DNA from 2 places in the Undibacterium sp. Di27W genome. Region 1 is predicted to be linked to the other one. Evidence: riboswitches for the same ligand, from Rfam matches in the RefSeq annotation. Region 1 holds a riboswitch; the other holds the start of a gene.

Evidence for each region. A riboswitch is a leader RNA that binds a small molecule or an ion and turns the genes downstream of it on or off. The one in region 1 is predicted to bind glycine.
Region 2: it holds a riboswitch for glycine, as region 1 does, so the genes downstream of both, ACO0LF_RS27440 (hypothetical protein) here and gcvT (glycine cleavage system aminomethyltransferase GcvT) in region 1, are expected to answer to the same signal.

Annotation. Positions count from the first base shown of each region.
Region 1 covers NZ_JBMPOS010000001.1:237,386-243,059, forward strand. The annotation lists gene ACO0LF_RS00990 (ABC transporter transmembrane domain-containing protein) at 1-165, opposite strand, end outside; gene ACO0LF_RS00995 (penicillin acylase family protein) at 392-2,797, shown strand; glycine riboswitch at 3,311-3,399, shown strand; glycine riboswitch at 3,411-3,549, shown strand; gene gcvT (glycine cleavage system aminomethyltransferase GcvT) at 3,630-4,760, shown strand; gene gcvH (glycine cleavage system protein GcvH) at 4,854-5,231, shown strand; gene gcvP (aminomethyl-transferring glycine dehydrogenase) at 5,351-5,674, shown strand, end outside.
Region 2 covers NZ_JBMPOS010000018.1:57,612-63,285, reverse strand. The annotation lists gene ACO0LF_RS27450 (hypothetical protein) at 1-60, opposite strand, end outside; gene ACO0LF_RS27445 (hypothetical protein) at 249-1,634, opposite strand; glycine riboswitch at 1,922-2,020, shown strand; gene ACO0LF_RS27440 (hypothetical protein) at 2,186-2,386, shown strand; gene ACO0LF_RS27435 (hypothetical protein) at 2,557-3,306, shown strand; gene ACO0LF_RS27430 (C39 family peptidase) at 3,351-3,938, shown strand; gene ACO0LF_RS27425 (YkgJ family cysteine cluster protein) at 4,054-4,350, shown strand; gene ACO0LF_RS27420 (hypothetical protein) at 4,367-4,642, shown strand; gene ACO0LF_RS27415 (methyl-accepting chemotaxis protein) at 4,896-5,674, shown strand, end outside.

The sequences.
Region 1 (5,674 bases):
GCGGAAAGCATAAGGTATTGCCAGGGTGGCGCTGGCCGCAACCAGCAAAGCGATGCCAGCCAATACAAATTGCATCTTGTAGGGCGTGAGAAAGGGGAGCAGGCCTTTGAGGGTTTGCAAGCTGCTGCGCTGGGAAATGTCAGCGGCGGGAGAGGGGTTGGTCATGCGCAGTCCTAAAGGAGAGACAAACTAAGGGCAAGCATCGGCTAAGCCGCGGGCTAAACAATAACAAAAGATGTAGATGATGATGTGCAGGCGAATATCAATAGCCTGCAACAGTCTTTTTCCAGTGATAAACTATTGTCAATACCTATGAGTTAACAGCGCTTGAGTGTAATTTTGACCATCAGTGTAAAATCAAAAAACAATATACCGCATGGAAGGCTTACAGATGAAACGTGTGCTGAAATGGAGTTTGGTCATACTGACAGGTCTGTTACTGATTACCCTCATTGCGGCTGCTGTTTATTTGTATGGTAAGCGCGTGCAGCGTTCAGGCAATCAGCTGCTGACTGGCTTGCAAGCCGAAGTAACGGTGCAATATGATGAACGCGGCGTACCACACATAGAAGCAAAAAATGAAGCAGACCTGTATCGCGCCCTCGGTTATGTGCATGCGCAGGATAGATTGTTTCAAATGGAAATGGTACGTCGCCTGGCCAAAGGTGAGCTGGCCGAAATTCTTGGCCCCAAACTTCTGGACACTGACCGCTTATTCCGTACCCTGGGTTTGCGCAAGCATGCGGCTGATTATGCTGCCAGGCTTGATAAAAACTCTGCTGCAGTCAAAGCCCTGAATGCCTATCTTGATGGCATCAATCAATATCAGGTTACGCACGCAGCTCCTCTGGAATTTGAATTGCTGGGCATACCCAAACGGCCATTCACTATCGATGACACGGTCGCCGTGTCTGGCTATATGGCATACAGCTTTGCGGCTGCCTTTCGTACTGAACCAGTATTGACACAGATACGTGACAAGCTAGGCGCAGATTATTTGCGCATTTTCGACCTGGCCTGGCATCCAGAAGGTGTCATCAAACCCTTGCAATTGGGCGTGACAGACTGGGATAAAATGAATCGTATCGCCACCACCAGCCAGCAAGCTTTGGAAGAGTTTGGCCTGCCACAATTCGAGGGCAGCAATGCCTGGGTGGTCGCCGGTAAAAATACAGCCAGTGGCAAGCCCTTGCTGGCGGGTGACCCTCACATCGCTTACTCGGCACCAGCAGTCTGGTATGAAGCCCATCTCAAAATGCCGGGTTTTGAATTATATGGTCACCATCAGGCACTCAATCCCTTTGCTCTATTGGGCCATAACCAGAACTTTGGCTGGACCCTGACCATGTTCCAGAATGATGATCTCGATTTTATAGCCGAGAAAGTCAATCCACAAAATCCCAATCAAGTCTGGATCAAGGGGCAGTGGGTGGATATGCAAAGCCGCGAAGAAATCATCAAGGTCAAAGGGCGTGAGTCCCTCAAACTGCAATTGAGAACATCAGCGCATGGCCCCATCATCAGCGACGCCTTCCGTGAAGCATGGGGTGAAGATCTGACTGCCAAACCCATCGCCATGTGGTGGACATTCCTGGAAACTGAAAACCCCGTACTCGATGCATTTTATGAATTAAACCGTGCCAGCACCAAAGAGTTAGCCGCCCATGCCGCCAGCAATATTCATGCACCGGGTTTGAACGTCGTCTGGGCCAATGCGCAAGGTGATATTGCCTGGTGGGCTGCGGCGAAACTGGTCAAGCGACCAACGGACGTCAATCCAGCTTTTATCCTCGATGGCAGCACGGCAGAAGCGGACAAACCTGGTTTTACTGATTTCGCCGATAATCCGCATGAGGTCAATCCTGCTCGTGGCTACATTGTCTCGGCCAATCAGCAGCCCCTGCCATCGGCAGATTTTGCCATACCCGGTTATTACAATCTGAATGAGCGCGCGCGTCGTCTAGATGTTTTGCTGTCGCAGCCTGGCATCAAGTGGAATACCAAAAACAGCCAGGCTTTGCAGCTCGATAATAAGACAGCTTATGCTGCCCAGATTTTGCCCTCCATCTTGCCCATCTTGCGCAAGCAAGTAACTGATGCAGACGGCAAGCGTTTGCTGGAATTGCTGGAGAAATGGGATGGCAGTTACCAGGCGAATAGCATAGCGCCCACCATCTTCAGCCAATTACTGTATCAGATCACCTATGCGGCGATGGCGAATGAAGTCGGTGAAGTCCAATTTAAAAACCTCTTGCGCACCCGCGCACTCGATTATGCCTTGCCACGCTTGCTCGCAGATGCGAATTCACCCTGGTGGGATAATCGTGCCACGTCAGCAGTGGAAACCCGCGACGATATCCTGGCACTGGCCTGGCGCGACAGCATCGCGCATTTGCAAAAAACTTTCGGCACCGACAGCAAGCAATGGACCTGGGGCAAGGCGCATACGCTGACGCACAAGCATCCTTTATCTCAGCAAAAGCCGCTGGACAAGCTATTCAACATAGGCCCGTTTGAAGTTGCGGGTGGGCGTGAAGTGCCAAATAATTTGTCCGGACCTATAGGGCCAGCACCCTGGGATGTCGTGTACGGGCCATCCACACGACGCCTGATTGATTTTGCCGATGCCTCGAAAGCGCTAGGCATTAATCCCGTGGGGCAGAGCGGGGTTTTGTTTGATGCCCACTACAATGATCAGGCGGCAGGGTTTGCGGCTGGGACTTATGTGCAGCAGTATTTGAGTGAGAAGGATGTTGTGGGGCATGCTAAGAGTGTGTTGGTGTTGAGGGGGAAATAGGAGGACCTGTTACCATCATCACCGAAGCATAATCCGGCAATGATGCAACGCACATATTGACGTCATTCCAGCATGCTTTTGGCTGGAATCCAGTGGCGTTCGTGGTCAACTATTGCGTGAGCTAATTTCTGATCCCTAGTGTTTGAGCATTCGGATTTTCAAATACCTTCACACGTCATTTAAGATTGCAGGCCGGGCTACCCCCGGCCTGCAATCATAATTTCACGAATACTGGTTATTAATTTCAGCTTGGCAAAAGCATTTAAGATATTTGCCTCACGCAAAATGCAAGATTCAAATCAGTCTGCAAGGATGAGATTTACTATCAGGTAAATATAGGCGGTAAATGGAAAGTATATTTAAATAGTCGATTTGGCAATGGAAGCAAATACAAGAATTTCTTTAAAATAAAATTTTATTTGCTAATTTAACAATTCCAGCATGAGCTAAGCACTTTTCTGTAAATATTTCCACACTCAACTACCCAAGCCCTTGCAAGCCTTATATAATCGCGCTACTTGATCGGGAGAGCGTGACGAAAGTTACCGCCGAAGGGGCTAATACCCAAAAAACTCTCAGGCACAAAGGACCGATCAACGGGGTAGTTAAAAGTTGCCCCAACTCTGGAGAGCGGTAGCGGCAGATAGGTTTATTTTTATAAATATTCGCCGGACTACCCACCGAAGGTGCGCGCGGGCAGCAAACATACATGGCTCCCGTAATCTCTCAGGTACCAGGACAGAGGGGTATGCGATTTCAGCGCATGCGACGTTTATTCGTCGGCATGCGTTTGTTCGTCCCTTCAATCTGGCAATCTGGTAATGAGGCACTCATGACGCAAGCAGCGACATCACTCAAGGCAACTCCCCTCAATGCAGCCCATCGTGCGGCTGGCGCAAAAATGGTTGATTTTGGCGGTTGGGACATGCCCGTCAACTATGGTTCCCAAATCGAAGAACATCATGCTGTGCGCACTGATTGCGGCATGTTTGATGTATCCCATATGTGTGTCGTTGATTTGCAGGGCGAAAATGTACGCAGCTTCCTGCGTGGCCTGGTAGCCAATAATGTCGATAAATTGCAGGTGGCGGGCAAGGCCCTGTATTCCTGCATGTTGAAGCCTGAAGGCACGGTCATCGACGACCTCATCATTTATTTCTTCAGCGAAAACTGGTTCCGCCTCGTCGTCAATGCTGGCACGGCAGAAAAAGACATCGCCTGGATGAATGCCCGCAATGCAGAAACCAATAGCGGCCTGACCATTACCCAGCGCCGGGATGGTGCTAACGCTTTCGCTCTCGTAGCAGTGCAGGGCCCGAATGCCCGCGCCAAGGCATGGGAAGTCTTGCCAGAAACCAAGGCTGCCAGCGCAGACATCAAACCTTTCAATGCTGTTATCGTGGCCGACACCTCCTTTGGTGAAGTCATGGTGGCACGCACTGGTTATACCGGTGAAGATGGTTTTGAGATTGCTGTTTCTGCCGATCGCGTGACTGATTTCTGGAATGCCCTGGTCGCGGTTGGCGTCAAACCTGCTGGCCTGGGTGCGCGCGACACCCTGCGTCTCGAAGCTGGCATGAATCTGTATGGCCAGGACATGGATGAAACAGTCAACCCGCTTGATGCTGGTCTGGCCTGGACTATCGACCTGGTCAGTGAACGCGATTTCGTTGGCAAACAAGCATTGCAAACACAAGGCCAGAACGCCCAGTTCCTGGGCCTGATCCTGCGTGAAAAAGGCGGCATCTTGCGCGCCCATCAAAAAGTAGTGTGCGCACAAGGCGAAGGTGAAATCACCAGCGGTACTTTCAGCCCGACCATGGAACAGGCAATTGCACTGGCACGTTTGCCTATGGGCGTATCTGTAGGCGATACTGTACATGTTGTTATCCGTGACAAGCAATTGGCAGCATCTGTTGTCAAACTGCCTTTTGTCCGTAACGGCAAAATCCTGGCCGTATAATTTGATCTGCAGTCAGTACAAGGTGTTAGTACTGACTACTATTGATTAGCCACTCATTATTATTTAAAACAATTTATTTAACTGGAGCCCATCATGAACGTACCAGCAGACCTGAAATACACAACATCCCACGAATGGGTACGCACAGAAGCAGACGGCACGATCACTGTCGGCATTACAGCATTTGCTCAGGACGCTTTGGGCGATATCGTTTTCGTTGATCTGCCTAAAGTTGGCACAGCACTCGAAGCTGGCAAGGATTGCGCCGTGGTTGAGTCTGTTAAAGCAGCTGGCGATATCTATGCACCAGTGACTGGCGAAGTTGTCGCCATCAATGAAGAACTGGCCGATGCACCAGAATCCATCAATGCTGATGCATTTGCTGCATGGTTGTTCAAACTGAAGCCAGCCAATATTGCTGATCTTGATGCCTTGATGAATGCTGAAGCTTACGCCAAGAACATCGCCTGATTATGTAGTTAAAAGAGGTGGCCCTGTGGCTGCCTCTTTTAATATGGATTTGCCTGTTGCGGTTTGTCCCGCATAGCTACACCTGATATTCCACGTTACTCTTCTGTACCCCATATACCATGACCCGTCCTTCACTGACCCAACTGGAAGCGCATGACGCTTTCATCGCTCGCCATATCGGCCCTTCTGAAGCAGAACAAGCCGCCATGCTGAAAACCCTGGGCTATGCTGACCGCACAGCCCTGATTGATGCCATCGTCCCGGCCAATATCCGCCGTCACGATGTGCTGCCACTGGCGCAATTCACAGAAGCCAAGTCCGAACAGGAAGCACTGGCCACATTGAAGGCACTGGCGTCGAAAAACCGTGTACTGAAGTCTTTGATCGGTCAGGGGTATTACAATACGCATACGCCTGGCGTGATCCTGCGCAATATCTTTGAA
Region 2 (5,674 bases), on a different contig from region 1:
TGCCACATCCCAGCCCTTGAAGACCAGGCGCATGAGGTCGCGCTGCTCCAGGGTTTGCACAGATTCTGTGCGTGTGCAAGCGGCCAGCAGACATAACGCAAGCAAGGAAAAAAAATGGAGGAGCGGGCGACGCAGGCTTGGTTGAACGGTTAATTGCACAATTGATTACGCAAAAGAAATTCTTCTATGAAGCAACATAGATTTTAACTGAAGCCTGATGAAGATCCGATATCAGAAGCACAATCTCTCTATTCACCATCCCTGAAGCGCCGGACAGCCTCATCCCTCTTGGCGATGAGCTTGTCACCCTTGACTTGCATGCCTAGCGCAAAATAAGACTGAGCCAGGGCCTCGAGGGTATAGAGATCCCATTCATTGCCATTCGCCATACTCTTTTCCAGCAGGGCTATGGCCTGTTGGTGGCTGTTCTTTTTGGCATATAGCAGGGCCAGTTCGTTGATCAGCAATTGATAGGGCTGGCTATTCAAGCCTTTTTCAAGCCAGATGCGTGCGCCTTCAGTATCTTCTCGATAAATGGCCATGCCACGCTCGTAGCACAGTCGTGACTTCAATTGCTCCACCAGTATCTCATCGTCGGTATTTTGCTTGATGTAATTGATGAAGGCTTCCATCTCGTTAAATGAACCACCCCATTGCGGCAGTAGTTTATTCAGATAGGCATAGGCAGGTGAATACAGGCCATGGTCTTGTTGCAGAGCGGTTTTGAGCAAAGCCAGATCATCTTCTTGCTTGCTGAGCGCCTTGTTATTGCGTATCAATTCACCGGCACAGATAGCGCATGCCGTGATTTTTTCATTGGCCTTATTAAAATCCTGTCTGGCCAGAGCAGCCAGGCGGTGAAATGCGGCAAACTGTGACTTGCTGGTCTCGGCAGCAAATTTAGCACCGCGCGCTTCCCAGGCCTGCTCTTGCAAGAACATCCCACGCGCCAGATAGGCATATCCATGCCGACTGGTTTTTACCCAGCGATCAAATTGTTTTTTGTACTCTTTATCCAAACGTGACAGGGTGCCAAAACGCGTATACAGGGTATTGGAGTTTAATTGTCCAGCCTGTTTTTTCGCAAAGCCACCGTCCAGAGTTTGGTCCAGTTTATTAAATTCGCCGCGCCATAACATTGAGGCCAGGATGTTTTGCTCATGCTCTTCATCAGCATAGCCGCTACCCACTTTGGGAACCTCTGGACTTCCCGTAAGTTTTTTTTGCCACACCGCCTGATGTAATTCGGTATTGGCCGCATCGCTAAAAGACTGGTGCCAGGTTTCCTGATAACCTTCTTCTGCCATATTGTTTTTGTAAGTGGCATACCATTCCGGCGTCATGGCCCAATAGTAATAAAATCTTTCTATATCACGTGGCAAGGGCTGGAAATATGCTTTGTAAGTCAGCATGCTCTTGCCATCTTTTTGCCCCACCAACTTGTAGGGCATGTAGCGACTTTCCACCATTTTTTTCGCAAAATTGCTCAGCGCAGAGCTAGTCAGCCAGGCACTTTCCTTGCCTTTTTCCTTGGCAGCTTGCTGTGCTGCGGGTTTGTCCTGAGCCTGGACCTGGAGTGGGATAGAACTCAATGCCAGCCCACAACTGAGGCTGAGTTTGACTAGCAGGGACAAGGGGCGTGATCGCGAAACCCGGGGAAATTGCAGAGACATGGATAAAAAAATAGGCTGGATAGTAGCCATATGATAGCTGGGCCAAGGGACAAACACCAAGCATACCAAAGCATGTAAGAGCTTATTGACGATCTTGGGCTGGCATTCATTTTTTTCAAAGCTACGGCCGCAATGCATTGCGCGGAAAATAAATGCTTTGACATCAAAAAATAATTTGTAAATGATTAAGACGTGCACTATGCTCATTTCTACGACCCACACAAGGGGTTGAGCACAAAGGCGCAAGCCAGGTGATATCGGGAGAGACTGTCTACGCATAAAAAAGGGCAGCGCCGAAGGAGCAACCACCCCGGAAACTCTCAGGCAACAAGGACCGTTATCATTTTTAAACTCTGAAGAGCTGCCGGACTACGTCGCCCGGCACACCGAAGGAGCAAGCATTGCACTGCCACCAGCAGTTGCAGGCGAAATCTCTCAGGTCCAGGACAGAGGGGGTATCCGCAGCGTATTTTGCGCGCAGATATCTCTTTGACGCCCGGAGTTTCTACATCATGAAAATCATGAAATTACACGGTGACACTGTCACCGCGATGGCTGCTGCCTGCGCGCTCGCCAAGTCTGGACCTGGTAAAAAAACCAGGTCTGAAGAAGCCAAACACGACAGCCATGGCGACAAAGACCATCTCAGCACAGACCATTTACTTAAGCATGATCACCACACGCACCTCTGGTGCAGTCACCTGCATTGTTGATGCCACGACATAGCTCAGCGAGATAGTTCAGATCTAGCTCGTTGCGCTAATCCCTATTCCCGCACCAGCGGGTAATTTTGTCCGGCATGTGAACCATGCCATGTTTCAAGCCGCCCAGCCCGCTTGGACAGGCGGGCTATTGTCTACCACTCTAGAAGGAGCAAGCTATCATGCATTTGAACTCCGTTTCAAGATACAAAAAATCCACGCTCGCCGCTTTGATACTCAGCCTTGGTTGTGCCGTGACGAGCGCACCACTACTGGCACAAAACATCAGTAGCGACATCGCTGGCACGACAGAGCAGGCCCGCCTGGTCAACGCCGCGGCACAACGTGATTTCGCCGCCTTTGTGCAATTCAATGTACAGCGGCGCGGTGGTACTCTGCCTGCCGAATTCCCGCTGGAAGTCAATGATGTGCAAGACCTCAAGGATGCCAAAATCAGTTATGGCTTCCCTGTGTATAGCATTCCACCGCAAGATGTCCTGGCCGGTCGCAGTGATTTGCGCAGCCTGGCCAAGGCCACGGGCGAATGGCGCTTTGTCATCAGCCTGCATGACACCCCGATAGGCCTGGCAACCCTCAGGCAAGACAATGGCCGCTGGGGCATCACCTCCTATGGTGGCGCAGTGCTGGCCAAGGATGTGGATGCAGCGATCGCCGTGCATGGCAATAGCACACGCTCTAACTTGCGCTTCATCCGCATCTACCAGGCCATGTCGGATTTCCTGGAAGTCGTCTCCCCGACTGATGCCCGTGCCCGCTTCGCACCCTTGCAGGCAGCGCGGCAAACCCTGCTGCTGCAACAGCGCAGCGAAAAAACCGGAACAGCCTCTGCCAATAATGGTTTGCTGGAACAAAGCGACATCCTTGATCCGCTGCGCGCCAGTATCAAAACCAATCTGGATAACTTCCGCTAGACAAAAAAACTACCGCTCACACTGACAATAAATATGGAGATATCATGCAAAAAAATCTGTTAAGACTGATCCTTGCACTGGGCATCATGCTGGGTATGTCATCCGCCTTTTCGCAGTCACGCGCGCTGAACATACCGCTGGTGACCCAGGAGCATAGCCAGTGGTGCTGGGCAGGCAGCAGCAAGGCATTACTGAGTTTCTACAATCAAAATCCCAGCCAGTGCCAGATCGTCAACTGGGCTTTTGGCTTGAATTATGCCTGCGGCAATAGCAATTTTAACTGGAATAGCAACGCCAATCAGCCCAACTCCATGTATGGCAGCGGTGGCAGCGTGCAAAACATCCTGAGCCATTGGGGCGTATCCAACAACGCTTATAGCTATGCATCTTCATGGAATACCGTGGTCAATGACATCAATGCCAACCGCCCCTTCATCATCCGCTATGGCTGGACCAATGGCGGCGGCCATATCATGGTCGGTTCTGGCTATGAAGTCTACAATGGTACCAATTACATCTACATCATGAACCCATGGCCGGGTGAAGGTAAAACCTACAGGACTTATGGTTCTGCGGTATCTGACTATGATCATCAGTGGACACATACCCAGCGTATGAATGTCAGTGGCTGATCACCCTGGCATTGCTGTGACATATACGTCATGAAATAAGCAGGTGGGAGCTTGTGCATTTAACACCTCCTACCTGCCGTGCATCATACAAAGCACCTCTTTCTGCTGGCGTGCCATGAGACGCATACTTTACAATGCGCGCATGAGTACTTCTTTTTCCTGCCGCCCCCACTGCGCCGCCTGCTGTATAGCACCGTCCATCACTAGCCCCATACCCGGCATGCCGAATGGCAAACCCGCCGGTGTGCCCTGTATACAACTGGATGCAGATTTGGGTTGCAAGATTTTTGGCGATGCCAGCCGCCCGGCTGTTTGCGCGGGCTTAAAGGCTTCGTTTGACATGTGCGGGGAAAATAAGGAGCAGGCGATGTTTTATTTGACACAGCTTGAAGCCGCGACCGCGCCACATTGAATACCCTACGTCGGCCATGACTGATCTCTACGCCCTACTCATTGCCAGTCTTGCCTGGCTCATCTGGATACCAACGGCCGTCTTAGAGAAAAGCGCAAAAGGGGACATGGGAAGTGTATCCATATTTCCCATCATCCCCTTATTCCCGCTGCTGGCATGGGGCCTGGCCTATATGCTGGACCAGCTTCATGCACAGTTGGGGACCATGCTTGTAGTGAGCATGCACTTGTTTCTCCTACTGACCATGCTGGTGAGTGCAGCTAAATCACTCAAAGTACTAAACAAGAAATGAAGGCTATGCCAGGTCATGCAACTGGCATTTACAGCAAATATTGCTGCTTAAACATGTCAACACGCCTTGGCATGTAAAAGAACCTGACATAACAAATCATGAATAAATTTCATACAAACTTCATACATCTAGCTAATTACTTCAAAGTATAATTACCACCAGGAAATTTAATTTCCCTTCTTTCCTATGCAGACCACCAGGTATTTACGGGTCTGCATTTTCAATTTGTCTTACGACAACAAATAGAAAATCTATGTTCTCTCTACTTAAACACCTTTCGGTGGGTAAACGCTTAGGCTTGGGCTTTGCACTCATTCTGGCACTATTCTTCATTACCACCATAGTCGCCATCCTTAAACTCAATGCAGTTGCTGCAGCGGCAGATGACTTATTAAAAGATCCGCTGGCGACAGAACGCATGGTCAGTGACTGGTATCGTAATATCCATACTGGCGTGCGCCGCACCACGGCGATTGCCAAAAGCAGCGACCCTTCGCTTGCCAGTTTTTTTGCAGCAGACCAGGAAGAATCTACCAGGACATCTGCCCTCCTGCAAAAAGAAATCGGCGAGCATATGAAGAGTTCCGATGAAATCGCTCTCTTCAAGGAAATTGGCGAACAGCGGCAGCAATATATCAATGCCCGCAACAAGCTGGTTGATTTGAAAAAAGAAGGCAAGCTTGATGAAGCCAGTGCAATCCTGGACAAGGAATTCATCCCGGCATCGGCTATCTATGTCAAAAAGATAGAAGAAATGCTGGCCATGCAGCGCAAGCAAATTGATGATACTTCGGGCGAAATCCAGCACACTTATCAATCGAGCCGCATGTTGTTGATCGCCCTTTCAATGATTGCCGCCATACTGGCAGTAGCCTGTGCCTGGTTGATGACAATCTCCATCACCAGGCCACTGGCCAGGGCGACGGCAGTGGCCGAGAAGATGGCACAAGGTGATTTGAGTGACACCATAGAAATCAAACTGCATGATGAAATCGGCAAGATGATGCATGCCATCAATGGCATCAACACTGG